Agarilytica rhodophyticola: one gene and its partner. The protein of the gene in region 1 interacts with the protein of each later gene in a pairwise test. Links are inferred from orthologs where the notes say so. Each region holds a gene or a part of one and is shown on either strand. Other genes may lie near its edges. The genes, in order: ftsZ and BVC89_RS03090.

Region 1 (9,132 bases):
CATCTAATAGAACGGTTTTAGTAGGGTATTGGTGGCGAATTTGGATGAATTCCTTTGAGCCATTAATAGTAATGGCAAGCTCTTCATAAAGCTCTCGCTTGAGAGCTTGCTGCACACTCTCACCCTCTTCTACCTTGCCACCAGGAAACTCCCACAAACCCGCAAGATGTTTTCCCTCTGGGCGCTTAGCAATGCAAATTTTTTGTTGAGCATCAAAAATAACACCGACAGCAACATGAACAGTAGATGTCATACACTAGCTCCTATATTCCGCATTAATACGAACATATTCATGGGAGAGGTCTGATGTCCACAAAAGCTCACTAGCGTCACCACGGCCCAAGTCGACCCGGATAGAAAACTCTTCCTGGTTAAAAACTTTTTGCCCATCTTCCTCCATGTAGCTGGCGGCACGACCACCATTTTCAACAATTAACACATTATCAATCCAGATACGTACTTTGCTCGCATCGAGCTGATTTACATCGGCGTACCCTACAGCAGCAACAATTCTTCCCCAATTTGGATCAGAGGCAAATAAGGCTGTTTTAATTAAGGGAGAATGAGCAACAGCATAAGCGACATTAAGGCTCTCTTGGTTGTCACGCCCCCCCATTACTTCTATTTTAACGAACTTAGTTGCGCCCTCACCATCCTTCACAATCTGTTGTGCGAGTGATTGGTAAACTTCGATAACAGCATCTTTTAACAGGTTAAATAAGGGCGTATCTTCCGCTTCGATAGTTTCAAGTTCGGCTTTTCCTGTGGCAATCAATATGCACGCGTCATTGGTGGAAGTATCACCGTCAATGGTGATCCGATTAAATGATTGTTGTGCCGCTACGCGGGATAGCTTGTCTAGTATATCGCTGCTTACAGGGGCGTCTGTTGCGATAAATGCAAGCATCGTCGCCATATTAGGGTTAATCATTCCCGCACCTTTAGCAACACCGCTGATGGTAAGAGTTTGCCCCTGCCATTCAATTTGTTTACTCGCACCCTTGGGGCGGGTGTCTGTTGTCATAATCGCTTGTGCAAAGGATAGCCAGTTATTTTCAGACAAGGCCTCATACGCCGCTGGTAAAGCCGCTTCAATTTTCTCAAAAGGCAATAATTCACCAATGACCCCGGTGGAAAAGGGCAGCACCTGCGTTTGCTCGATATCGGTAAGTTGCGCTACTTTATCACAACAACGCAGCGCTGCATCCACACCCTCAATGCCTGTACAGGCATTGGCATTACCCGAGTTTATCACTAGAGCGCGAATACTTTTATTTTGCCCAAGATGCTTTCGACAAATATCTACAGGTGCTGCAGCATAGGCATTTTGGGTAAATACACCGGCAACTTCACAACCTTCATCCAGAACAACTAAAGCCAAATCCTTACGTGACGAGTATTTAATTCCGGCCTCACCAACTCCAAGCTTCACTCCTTTAATAGGATAAAACTCGGGCCAAACACTGTTACCAACGGCCATAAAAATCCATCCTCTTGCGCTCTAAATCAAGATAATTTGCCGTGACAAGCTTTAAATTTCTTTCCAGAACCACATGGGCAAGGGTCGTTACGCCCTACTTTTTTACCTGAACGTACATAGGGACGTTCAGTGTCTACCACTTCCTGCGGTTGCTCTTCACTTGGCGTTAGCTGAGACACCTGCTCATGTTCCATTTTTAACTTTTGTTGTTCAGCTTCTTCATGACGTCTTCGATCCATTTCTTCCACTTCCTGCTCAGACATAGGCTCAACACGGAAGAGAATACGAGTGACATCATGCTTTAAATTATCCAACAGCTTTTGAAACAGCTCGAAAGATTCTCGTTTGTATTCCTGCTTAGGATTACGCTGAGCATAAGCACGCAGACCAATACCTTGACGTAAGTAATCCATATTCTGCAAATGTTCCTTCCACAATGTATCCAGCACTTGCAACATAATCTGCTTTTCAAGGGTGCGGATAATGTCACCAAAACGCTCAGCTTTCTGGAGGTAGACGGCGTCTACAGCCTCGACAATTTTCTTACGTAGGGGCTCTTCAAACAAATTATCGTCTTCATCAAGCCATTTTTGGATCGTCAATTTAATACCGAAATCGTCTTCTAGGGCACGCTCCAAACCTTCAATATTCCATTGCTCTTCAATACTCTGAGGCGGCACAAAACCAGAAATTACATTGTTGACCACATCATCTCGAATACCGGCGATGGCGTTTTCAATATCATCAGATTCTAACAACTCATTACGCTGGGTATAGATAACTCGGCGCTGATCATTCGCCACATCATCGTATTCCAATACTTGCTTACGATAGTCAAAATTGCGGGCTTCAACTTTTCTCTGCGCTTTTTCAATGGCGTTGGTTACCATACGGTGTTCGATGGCCTCCCCTTTTTCCATCCCCAAAGCTTGCATGAAATTGCGCACTCTTTCTGAGGCAAAGATACGCATTAGATTATCTTCCAGAGATAGATAAAAACGCGATAAACCTGGATCACCTTGTCTACCAGCACGGCCACGCAGCTGATTATCGATACGGCGCGATTCATGACGCTCGGTGCCGATAATATGTAAGCCACCTGCTGCAAGAACGGTCTCATGACGTTTCTTCCAATCTTCCTTAATGCTGGCAACCTGAGCATCAGAGGGCTCTTTTAACTGTGCGATTTCTGCTTCCCAGTTTCCTCCCAAGACAATATCAGTTCCACGACCAGCCATGTTGGTGGCAATAGTTACCGCACCAGGTATTCCGGCCTGGGCAATAATATAGGCTTCTCTTTCGTGTTGTTTGGCGTTTAATACTTCGTGTTGTATACCAGCAGATTTTAAACGTCGAGACATAGCTTCTGACGTTTCAACAGAGGCCGTTCCCACCAAAACAGGCGCATTTTTGCTACGAAACTCCTTGATATCGGCAATGATAGCGTCGTATTTTTCATCAATACTTAGGTAGACAAGGTCATTTAAATCTTGCCGGGCAATCGTTTTATTGGGTGGAATAACAACCACTTCAAGGTTGTAAATCTGCTTGAATTCATAGGCTTCGGTATCCGCTGTACCAGTCATACCGGCTAATTTTTCATAGATACGGAAGTAATTCTGGAAAGTTGTGGAAGCAAGTGTTTGGCTTTCTGCCTGAATTTCCACCCCTTCCTTCGCTTCGATCGCCTGATGCAGCCCTTCAGATAAACGACGGCCAGGCATAGTACGACCTGTATGTTCGTCAATTAATACAACCTGACCATTTTGGATGATGTATTCGACGTCGTTGTTAAACAGCTTATGTGCTTTCAATGCCGAATGGACGTGGTGCAAAAGGCTTAAGTTACCGGCGTTATATAAGCTATCATTCTCTTCCAGTAAATTATTTTTCGATAACCACTCTTCGACTAACTGATGGCCGATCTCGGTCAGCTCTATCTGGCGTAATTTCTCGTCGATGGTGAAGTGGCCTGTAATCTCGATCGGCTCTTCGACGCCTTCCGGTTGTTGAGGCTGTTCTACCAAAGAAGGAATTAACTTGTTCATCGTGCGGTATAACTCAGAACTATCTTCCGCCGCACCAGAAATAATTAAAGGAGTTCTAGCCTCGTCAATAAGGATTGAGTCTACTTCGTCCACCACAGCAAAACTGTGGGAACGCTGCATGCGATCCTCTTTACGCAAAGCCATATTGTCGCGCAAATAATCAAAACCAAATTCATTGTTGGTGCCATAGGTAATGTCCGCATCGTAAGCAGCGCGCTTGTCTTCTGGGTGTTGCATCGAAACAATAACACCTACCTTCAGATCCAGCGCCTCATATAAAGGCTTCATCCAGTTAGCATCCCGCGCGGCAAGATAGTCGTTAACGGTAACGATATGGACACCATTTCCCGGAATAGCATTGAGATATGCCGCCAGGGTAGACATCAAAGTTTTACCTTCACCGGTACGCATTTCTGCAATACGGCCTTCGTGTAAGGTCATGCCTCCCATAAGCTGTACGTCAAAGTGACGCATTCCCATAAAGCGCTTACTCGCCTCTCTGACAGCAGCAAAAGCGTCCGGGAGAATCTGATCTAGAGTTTCCCCTTTATTGAAACGCTCTCTAAACTCTGCCGTTTTTGCTTTCAGGGCATCTGCGTCTAGTGCTTCATAGGTCGCTTCTAATTCATTAATTTTCTTAACGACCTTGCCCATGCGTTTTATTTCACGATCGTTTTTTGACCCAAAAACAGCTCTAAAAGTTTTTGCTAACATATGACGTCCAAATAACGTGGTTTGAGTATTACCACTATATGGTTACTAAATATTGTTTTTCGAGGGGGTGGGAATTATATAGGAGGATTCAGCGACTTGCGCGATGAATATATGTGGACGGATCGACAGCTCGGCCATGTTTATAGACTTCGAAGTGGACGTGAGGACCAGTTGAGCGACCACTTGACCCCATAAGGGCAATTACTTGGCCTTTTTTAATAATATCGCCAACTTTTACTAAGTTTTCTTTACAATGGGCATAACGTGTAGTGAAACCGTTGCCGTGATTCACTTCTACCATCTGGCCATAACCATAACGTTCACCCGACCAGGTCACGACACCCGCTGCAACAGATACAATATCAGAGCCTTGCTTACCGGCAAAATCCACTCCGGCATGCCAAGCAATACGCCCAGTAAATGGATCAGTCCTACGACCAAATTTGGAAGACATCCAGCCAGACTTGATCGGTCGACCAGCGAGGAAAACATCGCTCTGCAACTTACGTTTCGCCAACAGAGCCTCAAGTACATCGAGTTGCTGTTGTCGATCTTCAATTTTTGCGCCCAGCTGACCAAGCAATAATTGCAGATCATTCTGGCTCGCCAGGGATTCATCATCAAGGGCAAGTTCGGGACCACCAAGTGCGGGCACGCGGCTAAAGTCAAATTCGCCTTTGTCTAACTTGGCCATTGTGGTCAATCGTTCGCCCAAAGCGTCTAGTCGTACAACTCTAGCCTGCAATTCAGCGACTCTTAATGTCAGCGCGGCCAACTTACGTTCAGCTTCTTGTTTTACATCTTTGACTTCTTGTTCTTGCTTGTCGAGCGCACTTACCCAAGCTTGAGTAATGCTGGAATCTATGTTTTTGTCGTTTTTAAGTAGCTTGTGGTAGCCCAGGTAGGAGCCGATAGGTATTCCGAGAAGACAGATTGATAAAAAGGCACGGGTCCACCCGCCAACATTAAAACTGCGGGTGCTGTTATGACGCTTGCTTATAACAATGATCTTCATCTGGCAAAAAATCGATAAATTTGGTCTTTCCGAGTAATTCTAAGTATATAACACACTTAAACAAGTACACCCAAATAAGTACAAAAGCATCCCAATTTGTACTAAAGACGCATAAAATTTATTCTTTTGGCAACGAACAAGTCCCCATTTCCGTCACCCACTCTCGTTAAAGGATGTGAATCATGGCACAAATTTTTATTAAATACCAATATTGACAGTTGATGATTTTTACAGCCAAGTAGTGATTTGGCCTAAAACCACTATAAATATAGGCCTAAACCGCCGCCGCAAGTGGTTTTATATAAGAGATTGGAGATTCGTTATCTTCTTCAAAAGTGACCAAATCCCAGGTATCGGTGCGCTTGATTAACTCAAGCAGAGATTTGTTGTTGAGTGCGTGACCAGATTTATGTGCGCGATATTCACCAATTAAACTGGTGCCAAGTAAATATAGATCACCGATTGCATCTAGTATTTTATGTTTAACAAATTCATCTTCGTAACGTAAACCGTCTTCATTCAATATCCGATATTTATCAACAATGATGGCATTATCAACACTGCCACCCTTAGCAAGACCTTTGGAGCGCAGGTATTCCACTTCATGCATAAAACCAAAAGTGCGTGCTCTGGACACTTCCTTAACAAAAGAAGTGCTTGAAAAGTCGACATTGGCGTCTAATTTCCTGTCTTTAAATACTGGATGATCAAAATCTATACTAAAATTAACCTTAAAACCATCAAAGGGCAGAAAAGTTGTCTCTTTATCACCATCTTTGATCGTTAGTTTCTTTTTAATGCGGATGAATTTCTTAGCAGCGTTTTGCTCTTGTATGCCTGCTGACTGAATCAAAAATACAAAAGGCCCTGCACTGCCATCCATAATGGGTACTTCATCGGCGCTAACTTCAACTATGGCATTATCGATACCGAGACCTGCCATCGCTGACATTAAATGTTCGACGGTGGATACTCGAACCTCACCGTTCATAAGTGTAGTGGACAGCGTGGTATCGCCAACATTTTCAGCGGCAGCTTTAATATCAACTGCGGGATCAAGGTCAACCCGTCTAAAGACAATGCCATAATCGATTGGCGCAGGCCTTAGTGTTAAATGAATCTTTTGCCCCGTATGCAAACCAACACCTGTGGCTCGGATCTCATTTTTAAGGGTTCTTTGTTTGATCATACGAAGGGTCTCTATTAAAACGACTGTCGAAAAGGCCGCGCATCTTACCAGAAGCTGATACTATGTCCAAATATTTGGCTACGTATTAAACAGCAATAAAAAGTAATAGTCCAACCTATGCTTAATTTTCACGTATCAATCTATCTACGCCTATAGTTAACCCTTTCCTTGTGTAGGCTCGTCCTTATGAAAACTAGATATTCGACACGCCAACATACCTAAAGTTCGAGAGCAACTAAGTAACACGAAACGCAATACGGAACGGGGAATTCCGTGCTGGATAACAATAATCCAGCATCGAGTTGCTCTCTAAAACATGCTCCCTAAATCTTTTCCTTAGAACTTAAGAAGAATGCATCAAAAACTTAATCGGCTTGCTTACGCAAAAAAGCAGGGATATCTAAATATTCCATATCATCTGCAGGTGGCGTTTGCTTGTTTTGAGCTGTCGCCGCTTTTTTCGCGCGTAAAGCAGGTGGACGATCGAGAGCGGCATAATTTGGCTGACCATCGGCACCACGGGTATTATCCACAACCACTTTAGTTTCAAGCTTTTCTTTAGCAATCGGCCCGCCTAAACCTGTGGCAACAACAGTTACGCGAATCTCGTCTGTCATCTCAGGCTCAATCACGGTACCAACAACAACAGTCGCATCACTGGAAGCAAATTCTTCAATGGTATCACCCACCTCGGAAAACTCGCCTAAAGATAGATCCATACCTGCGGTGATATTAACAAGAATACCACGAGCCCCCTGCAGATTAACATCTTCTAATAGTGGGCTTCGAATTGCAGATTCAGCAGCTTCTCTCGCACGTTGCTCACCGGTAGCATGACCGCTGCCCATCATTGCCATGCCCATTTCTGACATCACGGTGCGAACATCGGCAAAGTCAACATTGATCATACCGGGACGGATAATAAGATCCGCAATACCTTGCACTGCTCCCAGTAATACGTCATTTGCTGACTTAAATGCATCAAGCAAGCTGGTGGTTTTACCGAGCACAGCAAGTAACTTTTCATTAGGTATGGTAATTAATGAGTCGACGCGATCTTGCAATTGCTTAATACCTTCTTCTGCAAGCGCCATTCTCTTTTTACCTTCAAAAGGAAAAGGCTTAGTCACTACGGCAACGGTTAAAATCCCCAGCTCGCGAGCCACTTCAGCCACAACCGGAGCACCACCGGTACCAGTACCACCACCCATACCAGCGGTAATGAATACCATATCCGAACCATCAAGCACTTCGGCAATGCGCTCTTTATCTTCCATCGCCGCTTGACGTCCAATCTCGGGATTGGCTCCCGCACCAAGACCTTTAGTGATACCACTACCAAGCTGTAACACCGTATCGGCATTGATATCTTTCAGTGCTTGAGAGTCCGTATTTGCACAAATAAACTCAACACCTTCTATCGAGTTTGAAATCATGTGCTTAACAGCGTTGCCGCCGCCGCCGCCAATCCCGACGACTTTTATCACTGCATTTTGTGGGATATTATCAACTAATTCAAACATATGCGTTCCTCTTCTTTCCCCTTAAATTCTTTTTTGAAAAAATTTAAAAATTTTTTCTAAACCACGATTTAATTTTGCTCATTGTGCTTTCACTCTCTTCGCTTACAAAAGATCCCTGCACACCTTTTTCTTTGTCTTTACCGTATACCAATAGGCCAACTCCTGTAGAATAAATCGGATTGTTAACTATATCTTTTAAACCTTGTATATCTTGCGGCGCGCCTAAACGCACAGGCATGTGAAAAATTTCTTCGGCCAGATCAATAACACCTTCCATTTTGGATGTGCCACCGGTCAAAACAATACCTGCAGCAATTAAATCTTCATAACCGCTACGCCTTAATTCCGCTTGCACCAGGGTGAACAACTCATCGTAGCGAGGCTCCACCACTTCTGCTAAAGCTTGTCTGGATAAATCTCTCGCCGGCCGGTCTCCAACGCTTGGCACTTTAATGGTTTCTTCTATACCTGTAAGTTTCGCCAAAGCACAGGCATAACGTATTTTTATTTCTTCAGCATGTTGCGTTGGCGTGCGCAAGGCCATAGCTATATCGTTGGTTACCTGATCTCCAGCAATTGGAATAACACCGGTATGACGGATAGCACCCTCTGTAAAAATAGCAATATCTGTCGTGCCACCGCCAATATCAACTAAACAAACGCCTAATTCTTTTTCATCATCTGTTAACACCGAATAACTCGAAGCGAGTTGTTCTAAAATAATGTCTTCTACTTCAAGGCCACAACGGCGAATACATTTTTCAATATTTTGTGAAGCATTGACGGCACAAGTCACTAAATGAACTTTTGCTTCTAGCCTAACACCTGACATACCAAGCGGCTCTTTCACCCCTTCTTGGTCATCGATCAAATATTCCTGCGGTAAAATATGCAGGATTTTTTGATCTGCTGGAATCGCTACTGCTTGTGCAGCATCGATAACACGATCAAGATCTTGCGGATACACTTCGCGATCTTTAATCGCCACAATGCCATGTGAATTAAGACTGCGAATATGGCTGCCGGCAATCCCTACAAATACTGAGTGAATTTGACACCCCGCCATTAATTCCGCTTCTTCTACTGCACGCTGAATCGACTGTACAGTCGACTCAATATTCACCACGACACCTTTTTTAAGACCCACAGATTTATGCGAGCCA
Region 2 (9,325 bases), 1.5 Mb from region 1 along the record:
AGCACAGCACCTATGCCTGTGGTAACACCGCAACCGAGTAAACAGGCTTTATCCAAAGGTGCTGACTTGCTAATTTTCGCCAGTGCGATTTCTGGAACAATTGTATATTCTGAAAATGTTGAGGTTCCCATATAGTGGAAAAGAGGCTTACCTTCTAGGGAGAAACGGCTAGTACCGTCTGGCATCAGCCCCTGGCCTTGTGTTGTGCGAATAGCTTGGCAAAGGTTTGTTTTGCCACTGGTACAAAACTTACACTTGCCACACTCAGGTGTGTAAAGCGGAATGACGTGATCGTCCACTGCAACGCTGGTAACGCCTTCACCCACTTCTACCACAATACCGCCACCTTCATGCCCGAGAATACTGGGAAATAAACCTTCTGGATCAGCACCGGATAAGGTAAATGCGTCAGTGTGACATACGCCAGTAGCAACAATTTTAACGAGTACTTCGCCTTTCCTGGGGCCAGCAACATCAACTTCTGCGATTGAGAGAGGGGCACCTGCAGCAAGAGCGACAGCAGCACGGGATTTTATCATGTGAATTACCTTGTTATTCTTTAGTTTCAATCCGCAAACACGTCTGCTAGATCAACAACATGTTGTCATCGGTCTAGGGCACTGTATCCTTTTAGGCTTACTAGGGTCTGTTTATGGATTGACACTAGTTAGTGTCTAGGAGTGTCTCGCTTTCTTTTTTCTAACGTAAACGGTTTTATTAATTTCGGCAACCGTGTCATTGTCTTCGTCGAAAACTCTAACATAAAAGTTCGGTAGATATTTTTGATTGTCGGCAGTGTTTTTCTTGATGTCTTCAAGATCTTTATCTGTAATTAAAAACTTTGCTTTCAATGTTCCTTTGCCGGGTTTGACAAAATTAATATCTGCCGATTTATCCCACACAATGTAATCCTTGCCCAGCAGATGCAGCAACATAAGGAGGTATTGAGGATCTACCATTGAATATAAACTGCCACCAAAATGCGTACCAAAAGCATTGCGGTTGTACCAATGCATTTTCATAGAGGCGTGTATTTCTTTCCAGTCATCGCGGACAAAATCTATACGAATACCGGCACCAATATAAGGCGGATAAAGGCTTAAGAAGAATTTTGCCCATTTCGGGGATGAAAACATAGTAGACTCTTTATATAGCCCTTAACACATTGAGCGGAGGTGTATTGGTGACGCTCCTGGTAGAAGTCCAGCCAATAGTGCCTATCAACAATGCGCTAAGCAAAGGCCCCCAAACCCATAACAGGGGCTGGCTTGTATAATCTAAACTAAATACCCGTGTTTGTAGGAAATACATACATAACTCTGTGCCGAATGTTGCAAGTAACCCAGCTAACCAGCCGAGAGTACAGAATTCAATAAGTAAGGTTTTACGCACTAGCTTGCGGTTGGCCCCCAGTGTACGGAATATGGCGCTTTCTTGGAAACGAACATCGAGGGTGGCCTGTATACTCGTGATGAGCACCAGAAATCCGGATGCTAATACAAGAAACAGAATAAATTCTATCGCCATGGATACCTTGCTGATAATGCTTTGTATCTGGCCGATGGTTTGATCCAGCTCTACCAGGGATACCGTCGGAAAGGATCTGCTCAACTTATTTAAAAAGGGTTTTTGTTCTGGCGTTAGGTAAAAACTGGTAATCCAATTTGCTCCAACGCCATTTAGAATGGCTTGATTGAAAATCATGTAGAAATTGGGGTTCATGGAGTCCCATTGAACCGATCTAATACTGCTTACGCGTGCGGTTATTTTTTCTCCTGCGACACTAAACTCGATGCTATCGCCGATGGTAATGCCTAAACCTGCGGCATAATCTTCCTCAGCAGAAACAAGTAGTTCACCCGATGTTTCTGTTTGGTCGTCCCACCATTCGCCGGCGATAATCTGATTGTCTTCGCCGGGAGTGAGAGACCAGGTCAGGTTAAGTTCTCGAACATAATTAATACCGCTATCACTATCTTTGAGAATCTCACTAGTTTCCTTGTCATTGACCTTTATAACCCTACCTCTAGTCATAGGGTAGAAGGGGTTGGGAAGTATGGACTGCTCGTCAAAGAAACGTTTTATCGCATCCGTTTCTTCGGGAAAAATATTAAATGCAAAGTGGTTCGGCGTATTTTCAGGTAATTGCTGTTGCCATTGTCCAATCAAGGTAGTGCGCACTGTGAGCAAGATAAAAAGTAGCATTAGCAGTACAGAGAAAATCATAATCTGCAACGCGTTGAAACGCTGGTGGCGCTGTAAGTTCGACAGCCCCAAGCGCCAAGTGTAGCTAAGTTTTTTGCCGATTTTTTTAGTTAACAGTATTAGTATGGCCGAAAGTGAGCCTACACCCAGAAGACAGGCACTAACCCCTGCAGCGACGATCAGAGTAAGTTGAATATCTCGACTATAAAAAAACATAAGAACAAGTATTGCTAGGGCACCAATTCCGCCACTCCAGCCTGCCGATAGGGTCTGATCTTTTTCTTCACGTAAGATGCTCGCTGGTAACACCTGATGCAAAGAGAAGATGGGAGGTGCCGCGAACGCCCATAAAGCAATAAAGCCTGTAATGGCTCCTGTAGAGTAAGCCGTTAGCGACGGTGCCGCCAATTCAGTGGGGATCAAGCTTCCCAGTGCAGTGATAATACCCCAGTGCAGGAACCACCCTAAGAAAGCACCAATAATCAAGCTCAACAAGCCAATTAATAAGATATGTAAGCTATAAAGACCAAGGATATTACGGGGGCTTGTGCCCAGGGTTTTTAATATAGCGACTTGATTGTGTTGCCTTTTCGCATAACGTCTTGCAGCTAATGCAATGGCAACACCAGATAAAACCACACTTAGACAGCCTGTAAGTAATAAAAAGCGCTCTGCTCGAGAGAGGGCACTACCGATACCACGATTTTCGGATTCAATGCCTGTCCACCTAAAATGCTCTCCCAGCTGACTTTCCACCAAGGCTTTGAAGTTAGCAATATATTGATCATCAGCTTTGAGTAAAAGATCGTAGCCCACGCGACTGCCCACTTGCACGGAGCGAGTGCGCTCTACGTCTTCGATATTGATCATCACGCGAGGAGATACACCGAATAAACTCTGGCCGCTATCAGGCTCCTTGTTGAGCGATGCTGAGACGGTAAAGTCTGCGTCCCCAATGCTCACTTTGTCGCCGGGCTGCACCCCTAGCACGCCAAAGAGTCTTGGCGCCAACCAAGCCTCTCCTGGTCTGGGGCCATGAGCAACTTGAGTACTCGCTTGATAGGGTTGATCCGAAATGGATAGCTCACCCTTAAGCGGATAGTTATCAGAAACCGCCTTTACTTGTGTGAGTGTCATTTCATCGTTAAAAAATGTCATCGCACGAAAGCGGGTGATATGAGCTGTTTGGATGCCTGCCTCTAAAGCTTCATCTCGCCAGTTGTTAGGAATAATTTGTGAGCCTGAGATTTTGGCGTCCGCCGCGAGAAAGTGGGAGGCTTCCTCGTTGATGGAATTATGTATGCGGCTAGTGAACAGGCTAATACTGGTAACGGTTGCTACCGCTAATAGAAGTGAGGCGAGCAGAATATTCAGCTCACCGCTTTTCCAGTCTCGCCAAAGAAGTTTTTGTGCCACGCGCATGCGTACCAAAGAAGAGGTTTTCATAATGTATGATTTCGCTTTACTCGCTTATATTGTCCAGAGACTGTTTACACTCATTCAATCACAAGTTCTGGCTGGTACTTATACGGCTTCTAATAGCTCGCCGGAACGCATTTCTAATTGTCTGTCACATTTTTCTGCCAATGCCTGGGAGTGAGTGACTAAAACAAGTGTGGTGCCCGTTTCCTTATTGAGATCGAACAGCAACTGGGCTACTTTCTCTCCCGTCTGTGTGTCGAGATTACCAGTTGGTTCGTCGGCAAAAATGATGGGAGCTTCGCACGCAAAGGCACGTGCGAGTGCAACTCGTTGTTGTTCACCACCGGACAGTTGGTTCGGGTAGTGGTCGATACGCTGTTCCAGGCCTACGCGATTTAAATAGTGTTTGGCTTTATCTTCTGGATTATCTTCTCCGCGCAATTCCAGTGGCAGCATAACATTCTCTAGAGCATTGAGGCTGCCCAGTAGCTGAAAGTTCTGAAAAACAAAAGACACTAACTGGCTGCGAACTTGAGCGCGGGCTTCCTCATCGAGCTGTGTAATTTCGTGTTGATTCAAGTAAACTTTCCCTGCACTGGGAATGTCCAAGCCTGCGAGCATGCCAAGTAAGGTTGATTTGCCTGAGCCTGAAGCGCCAACAATGGCCACGGTTTCGCCGGCTTCGATTTCCAAGCTAACGCCTTTTAAAATGTGCAAACTTCCATCAGATATTGGCACTTGTTGATGTAATTGTAGAGCTTTGATCATGCATTATTCCTATTTGAAGTCAAACACGCTAAAACAAAACATGCACAGACAAAATATTGCAGCTAGGTTGCTTCACCTTAGTCTATTGGTACTGACATTAGTATGTTTCACATTTTCAATCAGCGTTTATTCGCAGCAACAAGCGCCTTTGGATGCCCAAACGCAGAAAAAGATCCTTGTGGTTGGCGATAGCCTGAGTGCTGCCTATAAATTATCTGCTCAGCAGGGCTGGGTTCACCTGCTGAGAGAAAAGCTGAAGGATAACAACTATCCCTACCAAGTCATCAATGCTTCGGTCAGTGGAGCAACAACTGCGGCAGGCATTCAAATCATGAAGCAGTCGTTGGCCTCGCACAACCCAGATATTGTTATGCTTGAATTGGGGGGAAATGACGGTTTACAAGGTAAGCCGGTCTCGTATATCACAAAAAACCTTGATCGGTTAATCACGATGGCTACCTCTTCGGGTGCCCAAGTCGTGTTAATTGGTATTCAAATCCCTCCCAATTTAGGACGTCGTTATACACAACCATTTTTTCAGCAATACCAGACTTTGGCAGATAAGTATAAGCTGCCTCTGGTGCCATTTCTGTTGGATAAAGTGGCAGGTTACCCAACTTTGATGCAAGAGGATGGTATCCATCCCCGAGCGGAGGGACAACCTATTGTATTGGAAAATGTATGGCCTGTATTAGCGAAGGTTCTTTCGAAATCATAGCGGTTTGAGTTATCAACTTTCGAATATTTCGTGCAGTTTGGTTATTGATAATCATAAATTATGGGGTAAATGCAATTTTTTTCATAAATTTTGCTAAGAGTTTCTAGAATTTTCACGTGAACACTTACTATCGCTATATTTCACTAGTTATAATAGTGTGGCAGCTTTTTTTTTTGAAAAATGTAGTCTATGGTTAAAATGTGATCAGTCAAGGGATTTAGATGCGGTTTGAAAGATTTAGACGAAAGCTGTATAAATCTACTTTCTTTTAAACCTTAAAATCCATTTAACACAACTATAAATTACAAAAGTAGTCATTAGGGCCGTGTTATGAAAAATGATGTATTGACTTTAGCCGCTATTGTGTTCGTTTTGGGCTTGTTACTGAGCACGGTTAATGTCTCAGATATGCTTGGCTATTCTGAACAAGAAACACCCGTGGCGTTACAACAAGGAAAGTAACAATATAAAAATAATAGTAAAGCAAAATGGATATGGAAGTGATAAGTAGTATAGCCTCTGGCATTAAAGTCACTTCCTTCGCTAACCTTTAAAAACTCTCTGTATTCTTTCGTCTGTCGCTATACAACGCATTGGGATATCCCAAATATCTGATACAAGACCATCTACCTGTTGGCATCGGTGAGCCAAGCCGACTAAATCTGGCCCCAAACGGCTATATCTTTTTTTAAACGCAAAGTAACGATCATAATATCCACCTCCCATTCCTAAGCGATTGCCCCTTTGGTCAAACGCAACGAGTGGAACGAAGACTAGATCAAGTTGATGTGCTGCTATTATTTGGCAGGTAATATCAGGTTGCGAAATTCCATAACGATTTGTAACCAGCTTACTTTTCCCTTGGTATAGGCGAAAAGTCATGTTTCCTTTTTCTTTTACAGAAGGCAGATAGCAGTGTTTGCCTAGCTTCAAAGCTAGTGACAAAAGTTGGTCGGGTGAAATTTCACCGTCACTCGCAATATAAAAGCCAATATTTTTTGCATTTCGAAAAAGGGGGTGCTGTGCCAGTTTAAGCAAAAGTCTTTGGGAAGCTAACCTTTGTTGCTGAACAGAAAGTGCTTGTCTCTTCTTTCGGGTAAGGTGACGAACAGTAGATTTATTCAAAGAATAATATCATCGTGTTATGCAATAAATTTTTTATGCATACTAATAAAGTGATAAGAAATTAAATGGCCCAAGATGCCGCTGTTGGCATAACCTTGAACCGAAGAGTTCAAGGGGGAGGGGACGGCAGTATATAAGGCTCTCCGTCTAGCGGATATGCACACCAATAAAACACATCACCTCCGAAAAAGGTATTATCGGCTCAGGGATATAGCCAACTGGCAAACACCTCAGGTTATTAACGAGTATAGCACTGAGAATTTTCAGGGGTAGTCTTGACAAAGGTAAAATGAGAATAAAGTTTAAATTGTTAAAGCTTTGTGAAAGATACTTATAACTTTAAGGAAAGTTCAATTAATCTATGTAAATTTTAAAAGTATCGATTATATTGAGCTTTACTTGTGTCAATCCAGTGCCAAGGGTAGTCAAGAGAATCTCTAGATTGAAACCAGGGACTCTCATGCAATTTATTCTTTGCCTAAAGCCTCATCAAGCTTTTTGGCAATTCGCTCAAGCGCTTCTGTATCATCCGGTGGAGTATTACGTTGAACTTTTTGCAGTTCATGGCATAAATTTAATGCTGTCATTACGGCAATGCGTTCCAGCCCCACGATTGTGCCTGAAGACTTAATGGCGCGCATACGCTTATCCAGTTCCGCCGCCGCTCGATTAAGTGCGGGACGTTCATCATGTGGACAAGCAACTTGGTATTCCTTCTCCAATATATGGACGTATGCTGTGGAAACTTCACTCATATCAATTCTCTCAAGACTCCGTTTCTAATGTCTTTAAATGTTGTATCATGGCTTCAACCCGCGCCCTGGCAATTTCATTTTTTTCCATAAGGCGCTTGCGTTCTTGCTGCCAACCTTCTTCTTTTGCTCTCAAGGTTGAGTTCTCTTTCTCCAGGCGACTGCAAATACGAATAAGCTCATCGAGCTTACCTTCCACATTTTTAATCAACGACGTGGCCATGTTTTCAATCGTACCTTTCTTATACTGACTAATTGACTGTTAACTTAAGTATTAAATTCTGGCTTTGTATCTTGCGTTCTGGGTCATATAAACACTGGCTACAACAGGCATCAGTTGCCATAGCGATATTACTAACACTGCATTAATTCTATACTTTGTTGTGTTATATGTATGTTTTCTAAGGCGCACTTACCGATGTTAAAGTGAATTCTAGAAAAGTATAGCTTTTTTATCAAAAAAGCTGGGTAACTACTCATATTTTGATCCTTTGATAGCGCAAAAATGGTAGCATTTCATGCTAGATTTTTGGAAATACAATATGCAAAACAACCTCGACTTTTTTGTCCTTAATGAAATGCTCCTCAATATTGGCTCAGTTAACTCACCGGCTGAGCTGCAGGGTATGCTCTGCGGTCTATTATGCGGTGGCAAGGCCTTGTCAGAAGAAGAGTGGCGAAGTGTTGCTTTAGACTTTATGGATCTTGCTCACATTACCTTAAATGAGGAGCAGCAGAGTAATTTAATTGCACTCTACGAATTGACCGCACGTCTGCTTGAAGATGTGAATTTTTCCTTCATGCCTATGTTGCCAGGAGATGAGTCGACGATTACTCGGCGCACCCAAGAACTTGGATACTGGTGTCAAGGCTTGTTGCACGGATTAGGTGTCTCAGGTTTGAGTGGCGAAGCAAGCCTAAGCCCCGAAGTAGCCGATGCATTGCGCGATTTAGCGCAAATAAGCTTGGTAAGCGTAGACGAAGATGACGATCTAGAAGAAAATGAGGCCTATTGGTTAGAACTTGTAGAGTATGTCAAAGTAGCTGTGCTAACGGTTTATACTGAATTATCTGAGAGTAACTCAAATCAGAATGACTCAAATGACAATAGCGCAAATGATAAGAATAATGTGGTTCACTAAAATATGAGTATTAGTAAAGCAGAATACAGCCGTCGACGTAAGCAACTAATGAGCATGATGGAGCCTAATAGCATTGCTATTTTGCCTTCGGGAAGTGAAAAGGTGCGCAGTCGTGATACTGATTATCCCTTCCGTCAAGACAGCGATTTTTTATACCTCTCTGGCTTCCAAGAGCCTGAATCTGTGCTGGTGCTGATTCCTGAGAGAGAACATGGCGAGGTGGTCTATTTTTGCCGTGAAAAAGATCGGGAGCGGGAAATTTGGGATGGCTTTCGTGAAGGCCCAGAAGGTGTTTGCGCTCACTATGGCGCCGACGATGCTTTTCCTATTGGGGATATTGATGAAATTCTGCCCGGTCTGATTGAAGGACGCGAACGTGTTTATTATACCTTAGGTAAAAATGCGGCATTTGATAAACATGTTATGGATTGGGTCAATGCCATTCGTGCGAATGTGCGTGCAGGTGCTTCATCCCCAGGTGAATTCTTAGATTTAGATCATATCTTGCACGATGTTCGTTTGTACAAAAGCGCGGAAGAATCAAGAATTATGGAGCGAGCTGCGCAAATTTCGGCATCGGCTCATAAGCGCGCTATGGAAATCTGTAAGCCCGGTATGCTGGAGTATCAGTTGGAAGCTGAAATTATGCATGTCTGTGCTATGCAAGGTGGACGTTACCAAGCTTATAACGCCATTGTCGGTGGCGGTAAAAATGCTTGTATTTTGCACTACGTAGGGAATGGAGATAAATTGAAGTCTGGCGACTTAGTATTAATTGACGCCGGGTGTGAATATGAGAATTATGCCTCGGATATCACCAGGACATTTCCTGTGAATGGCAAATTTAGCAAAGAGCAAGCGGCGGTATATGAAGTTGTACTGGCGGCCCAACTAGCGGCTATTGACAAGGTTGTGCCGGGTAACCACTGGAATGAACCTCATGACGCATCAGTAAAAGTAATTACCGAAGGCCTAGTGGGCCTGGGGCTGCTGCAAGGTGATGTAGACGAGTTAATTGAGCAGGAAGCTTATAAAGACTTTTACATGCACCGTATTGGCCACTGGATCGGCATGGACGTTCACGATGTTGGTGACTACAAAGTTGGTGGCGAATGGCGCGTGCTGGAAGCAGGTATGGTGATGACAGTAGAGCCTGGGATTTATATTTCACCAGATAACACTGATGTGCCAGC

What was found.
Region 2: the proteins of ftsZ (region 1) and BVC89_RS03090 interact in binary tests that used the Bacillus subtilis proteins (3 or more experiments, as listed by UniProt). The link is inferred for Agarilytica rhodophyticola from one-to-one orthologs.

The regions. Positions count from the first base shown.
Region 1 is NZ_CP020038.1:2,259,350-2,268,481, reverse strand. What follows is about bases 5,891-8,669. They hold ftsZ (cell division protein FtsZ), read right to left. Parts: upstream 7,970-8,669; coding sequence 6,812-7,969; downstream 5,891-6,811. Other genes in these bases: ftsA (cell division protein FtsA), read right to left, coding at 8,013-8,669; lpxC (UDP-3-O-acyl-N-acetylglucosamine deacetylase), read right to left, coding at 5,891-6,446. Also shown: 8-oxo-dGTP diphosphatase MutT, read right to left, coding at 1-253; bifunctional glutamate N-acetyltransferase/amino-acid acetyltransferase ArgJ, read right to left, coding at 257-1,480; preprotein translocase subunit SecA, read right to left, coding at 1,507-4,242; BVC89_RS09585 (M23 family metallopeptidase), read right to left, coding at 4,331-5,257; more of lpxC, read right to left, coding at 5,532-5,890; more of ftsA, read right to left, coding at 8,670-9,132. UniProt on the Bacillus subtilis protein: Essential cell division protein that forms a contractile ring structure (Z ring) at the future cell division site. The regulation of the ring assembly controls the timing and the location of cell division.
Region 2 is NZ_CP020038.1:713,928-723,252, forward strand. Bases 5,350-8,321 are described here. They hold BVC89_RS03090 (cell division protein ZapA), read right to left. Parts: upstream 6,994-8,321; coding sequence 6,706-6,993; downstream 5,350-6,705. Other genes in these bases: BVC89_RS30490 (hypothetical protein), read left to right, coding at 5,444-5,575; BVC89_RS03080 (5-formyltetrahydrofolate cyclo-ligase), read right to left, coding at 5,657-6,238; BVC89_RS03095 (TIGR02449 family protein), read right to left, coding at 7,004-7,213; BVC89_RS03100 (UPF0149 family protein), read left to right, coding at 7,533-8,132; pepP (Xaa-Pro aminopeptidase), read left to right, coding at 8,136-8,321. Outside these bases: BVC89_RS03055 (S-(hydroxymethyl)glutathione dehydrogenase/class III alcohol dehydrogenase), read right to left, coding at 1-539; BVC89_RS03060 (DUF4442 domain-containing protein), read right to left, coding at 675-1,136; BVC89_RS03065 (ABC transporter permease), read right to left, coding at 1,147-3,651; BVC89_RS03070 (ABC transporter ATP-binding protein), read right to left, coding at 3,730-4,395; BVC89_RS03075 (arylesterase), read left to right, coding at 4,394-5,113; more of pepP, read left to right, coding at 8,322-9,325. UniProt on the Bacillus subtilis protein: Activator of cell division through the inhibition of FtsZ GTPase activity, therefore promoting FtsZ assembly into bundles of protofilaments necessary for the formation of the division Z ring.